DNA from 2 places in the Arthrobacter sp. MDT1-49-2 genome. Region 2 is predicted to be linked to the other one. Evidence: riboswitches for the same ligand, from Rfam matches in the RefSeq annotation. Region 2 holds a riboswitch; the other holds the start of a gene.
What was found. Region 2 has a riboswitch for cyclic di-AMP ahead of AC5RTS_RS01595 (LysM peptidoglycan-binding domain-containing protein). Riboswitches for the same ligand answer to the same signal wherever they lie in the genome.
Positions count from the first base shown of each region.

Region 1: it holds a riboswitch for cyclic di-AMP, as region 2 does, so the genes downstream of both, AC5RTS_RS04435 (NlpC/P60 family protein) here and AC5RTS_RS01595 (LysM peptidoglycan-binding domain-containing protein) in region 2, are expected to answer to the same signal.

Region 1 covers NZ_JBNHFK010000002.1:414,798-417,177, forward strand. Annotated here, with positions in the region: gene AC5RTS_RS04430 (NlpC/P60 family protein) at 1-405, opposite strand, end outside; gene AC5RTS_RS04435 (NlpC/P60 family protein) at 432-1,226, opposite strand; cyclic di-AMP (ydaO/yuaA leader) riboswitch at 1,230-1,387, opposite strand; gene AC5RTS_RS04440 (M23 family metallopeptidase) at 1,513-2,148, opposite strand; cyclic di-AMP (ydaO/yuaA leader) riboswitch at 2,287-2,380, opposite strand, start outside.
Region 2 covers NZ_JBNHFK010000001.1:348,430-350,809, reverse strand. Annotated here, with positions in the region: gene AC5RTS_RS01600 (response regulator) at 1-175, shown strand, start outside; gene AC5RTS_RS01595 (LysM peptidoglycan-binding domain-containing protein) at 273-1,169, opposite strand; cyclic di-AMP (ydaO/yuaA leader) riboswitch at 1,177-1,325, opposite strand; gene AC5RTS_RS01590 (MFS transporter) at 1,744-2,380, shown strand, end outside.

The DNA.
Region 1 (2,380 bases), on a different contig from region 2:
GGCACCGGTGCCGGCGCCGCCCTGGGCATTGGTGTTGGCCGTGGCGGGAACCACTTCCTGGGCCTGAACGGTCAGCGTCGGCGTCTCGGCCGGCACGGGCTCGGGCGCGGTGATCACGCCGTTGATCCCATCCCGTTCGAAGGAGACCTGGATGGTCTCCGGCACCTGGACGGGCTGGGCCGCGGAAAGGTTCAGGTTGCTGGTGCGGACATCGCGCAGGGTCTCCGCGCCGGAGGCGTTGGCAGCAACACCTGTTGTCAGTACCAGTCCCGAGGCTGCGGCAATAACTGCGGCCTGGCGGCCCATTGTTCCTGCGTTGGCGCTCACGGCACCGGCGAGTGCGTTCAGCGTAGTGGTGCGTTCCACCGGCGCCCGGTGGCGGGCGCGCTCAGTTGTCGAGGTCATGATTCTCCAGGTCTCGAAAACCGGGCTTAGCTGACGCGGACGAAGCTGGCGCCCGGCAGATCGGAGAGGCTGTGCAGGCCGGTGTTCATGCCGTTCAGGCCACCGCTGATGACCTGGCCGTTGCCGACGTAGATGGCGACGTGACCGCCGGTGATCACCAGATCGCCGGGCTGCGGGCTGCCGACAACGGAGCCGAACTGGAAGAACTGGCCCGGGGCCAGATCGCCAACAGACTTGCCGACGGAGCGCAGTGCGTTCTCCACCATGGCGGTGCAGTCCTGGGCAACGCCGATCTGGCCGTAGGCCGAGGCGACCAGGGCCGCGCCAACGTTGCTGGGCGCAGCGGTTTCCGGTGCCGGGGCGGCCGGAGCGGAGGACGCGGTCATCACAGCGGGAGCGGAGGCGGCCGGGCCGGCTGCGGGTGCTGCAGCGGCGATCTGGGCTGCCTCAGCGGCCTGGGCTGCAGCCTGCTCGGCTGCTGCGACTGCAGCTTCTTCGGCTGCGACCTGGGCGCGGTATTCGGATCCGTCGATGGAACCGGCGGTAGCGGCCAGCTGCAGAGCGAAGGGGGCGTTGGCGGGAGCAGTGACACTGCCGTCCACGAAGTTCAGGGTGGTTGCCTCGAGTGCCTGGCGGTCCGTGCTAACGGAGGATGCCTGTGCAGGGAGCCCTGCAGCCAGCACGAGGCCGGATGCTGCTACTACGACGGCGGCCTGGCGGCCTACGGTACCGGCGTTGGAGCTGACTGCCTTGGAAAGTGCGGTGATCGGGTTGGTCTGTACGGTGGCAGCGCGACGGCGGCCGTGAGCGTGTGATGACACAGGTTTGCCTCTCCCAATGCCTACGAGGTGAGCTGTCGGATTCGGATGGGAGTCACCCGGTTGCCAGGCCTACGGCCTTCTGCAACTTAACCCCAAGGGCTTCTTTCGAAACCCGAAATTGGTTCCCCCGCCTCTGCCATGCGATTCTGCGAACGGACTTCAAACAGTGGCAGAGCTCGGCGATCTGTTCGAAGGTGCCCGATCGTTGGCGAATCAGGCACGAGGACGAGCGTACAGCAACATTTGCTTTATGTCACGTTCCGATCACGAAACGATATTCGTCCGGTTACAGCCAGTCCCGCGGGTCGACAACTTCGCCATTAACAACGACCTCAAAGTGCAGGTGGCAGCCCGTGGAAGCGCCGGTGGTTCCGCTCGCGCCCACCAGGTGTCCGCGCTTGATTTCGGTGCCCACGGTGACTGCGGCGTTGGAAAGGTGGTTGTACGTGGTCTCCACGCCATTGCCGTGGTCAATGACCACACGGTTGCCGCCGCCATAAGGGTGCCACCCGGCAAAAACGACGGTGCCTGAGGCTGCGGCGGTGACGGCGGTACCGCAGGTGGCTGCGAAGTCCTGGCCGTTGTGCATTTCGCCGGCCTCGCCGGTGATGGGGCTGACACGGTGACCGAACCCGGAGGTCTCGATCAGGGCGGAGTCCAGAGGAGTGGACAGCGTGCCCTTGGCTGCGGCGGGAACCACCGAGCTGCCGGCCGCTACCGTGACGGACGCCAGTTTGGCATCCGGGTCAAAGGCACTGCTCAAACCTGCCCTGGCAAATCCGACGTTGGCATTCGGGTCAGCCTGTACGGGCTTACTGGATGCTGTTACCGGCTCGGGCTGTACCGCGGCTTCCCCGGAAGCAGCCGTACTGGGCATCGCCGCCGTGAGGATCAGGCCCGAGGTGGCGGCAGTGATGGCCACCTTCTGGGCCGCCCCGCCTACGGAGACTGTCTTGGTTTCAGCCCGCCGGCGACCGGAGGACGTTGAGTTGCGCTGACGCGCAGGCGTAACTGGAGCGGACGCACGGCGCCGGCCCGAAGCAGCATGCTTCGACAAGTGTTTCCCTCTCTTGGATCGCCTACGAAGTTAGCTGTCGGATTCGAGTAGAGAAACTCGGCCTCCGGTGCGACGGCGTGCGGACGGCTGGGCGTGC
Region 2 (2,380 bases):
GGGCATGCTGGTGACCCGGGACACCCTGCTCCGGGAGGTGTGGGGTCCGGGCACCGGTGATTCGGGCTACCTCCGCCTGTACATCGGCCAGTTGCGCCGCAAACTGGAGACCGATCCTGCCTGCCCCGAGCATCTGCTGACCGAGCACGGCATGGGCTACCGGTTTGTGCCGTGAGCCTGCCGGGGAACGCAAAAGCGTCCGTCCCCTGCAGGGAACGGACGCTTTTGCGGAGCTACGGCAGGATTGCCGTGCGCGGACGGGCCGCTAGGCCTTATGCCCGGTAGAACACGGGGCCGGAGCCGACGTTGACGGACTGGACCACGGTCTGGTTGCCGTTCCAGCCGCTGTGGATGGCCTCGCCGTTGCCGATGTAGATGGCGATGTGGGCCAGGCCCATGCCGCCGTCGGCGTAGTAGACCATGTCACCGGGCTCCGGGGTGGAGACCTGGGTGCCGTAGGCAGCCAGCTGTGCGGGGGCGAGGTCGCCCACGGAGTGGCCTGCGGCGCGCAGGGCCACCTCAACCAGCACGGTGCAGTCCTGGGCGGCGCCCAGCTGCGAGTAGGCCGAGGACAGCATGGTGGCATTGGTGCCACCGACAGCGGCGGGGGCCGGGGTTACCGAGGCGGCCTGGGTGCTGATGATGCCGGTATCCGCGGCGGCAGGGGCAGCAGGAGCAGCCGGTGCGGCGTAGGCATCAGTGGCGTAGGCGGCGGCAGCGTAATCCAGGGCAGCCGGTGCGGCTGCGGCCTCACCGGAAACGGTGATGACGTCCCCGGGGTAGATGATCGACGCCATGGACAGGCCGTTCAGGGCGAAGACGCTGTCCAGGCTGACGCCATAGTTGGCGGCAATGGCGCCCAGGGTGTCGCCGGACTGAACGGTGTGGGTGGTGCTGGCGGCAGCCGGAGCGGCAACGGGAGCGGCTTCAGCCACGGGCGCTGCAACCGGTGCGGCCGGTGCGGCTGCCTGGGTCGGCGTGTAGTTGTCGTTGGCTACGACGCCTGCGGAGGCCGGTGCGGCCATTCCGAGCATCAGGCCGGAACCTGCAGCGACAACGGCTGCGGCGCTGCCGATGGTCCGTCCGCGGGTAACGGTGGTCTGTGAGATGGTGGACCAAACGCCGGCGGTCTCGGCACGGTGACGTCCATGGGTCTTGTTGAATGACATGTTGATATTTACCTCTCCCGATACCTGCGAGGTGAGCTGTCGGATGCGGATGGGAGACACCCGGTCGTCGGATTGAATCCGGCGACTTAACCCCAAGGATTCGTGGAACCCGTTATTGGTTCCCCCGCCCCTGCCGTGGTGATGCGTTCTGTGGACCCCGGATAAGCGGCAGAGCTAGGTAACTAGTCCGGGGGAGCCGCGTTCAGAGCGGCATGGGAATAACCGTACAAGATGGTTACGGTTGGATAACCATTTAGTGATCCGGTTCTCGAGTGTGTGTGCGTGGCGCCTCAATATGTTAGTCACTTGGGCCCCTCGAGTGCCGTCCGATGCCATCCCGTCACTCTGTTTTCGCCGAATTGTCCTCGTCGGCAGCCCGCCCGCAGCGGACGCGCCTGACAGGTGTTGTATATGTGGCCCGTGATGCGGGGGATGCGCGGCCGTTTGGGAAACAAAAAATGTGAAGTCGCTCTCCCATGCGGCTGTGGATTGCCGATGCAGCAGCCCTCCTGCCTAAGATACTTAGGCTACCTTTCAATTGGAGGTGGGCTCATCGATGCACAGGAGTACGCGCGTGTCAGGCAGTGGCCGAAAACTATGGACCAGGGAATTCGTGCTGGCGATCGTCACCAACCTGTTCATTTCCCTCGTCTTTTACCTGCTCATGACCACCATGGCGCTTTACGCCGTGCAGGAGTTTGTGGCGTCTGACAGTGCTGCCGGCTTCGCTTCCGGTTCCTTTGTGATCGGGGCGCTGGCCGCGCGGGTCTTTGCCGGAAAGTTCCTGGATTTCGTGGGCCGCCGGCGCATGCTGATCGCCAGCCTGGCAGTGTTCACGGCAGCCTCGGTGCTCTACATTCCGGCGTCCAACCTGGGCCTGCTGCTTGCAGTCCGGCTGCTGCACGGCGCCGCCTTCGGTGCCGCCAGCACCAGCCTGTCAGCATCGGTCATGGGGCTCATCCCCGCCCACCGGCGCGGAGAAGGCACGGGATACTTCGGCATTTCCACCACCCTGGCCACGGCCGTCGGGCCGTTCCTGGCTGTGCTCCTGGTGGATTCGGTCAGCTACCGTGCGCTTTTCCTGTTCGCTGCCGTGTGCGCCGCCGTCGCCCTGCTCCTGTCCCTGGTGCTCCGGTTACCCGAACGCACCCCGGGTCCGGAGGAACTGAAGAACAAGTGGCGCATGCACCTGAGCGACATCCTCGATGTGT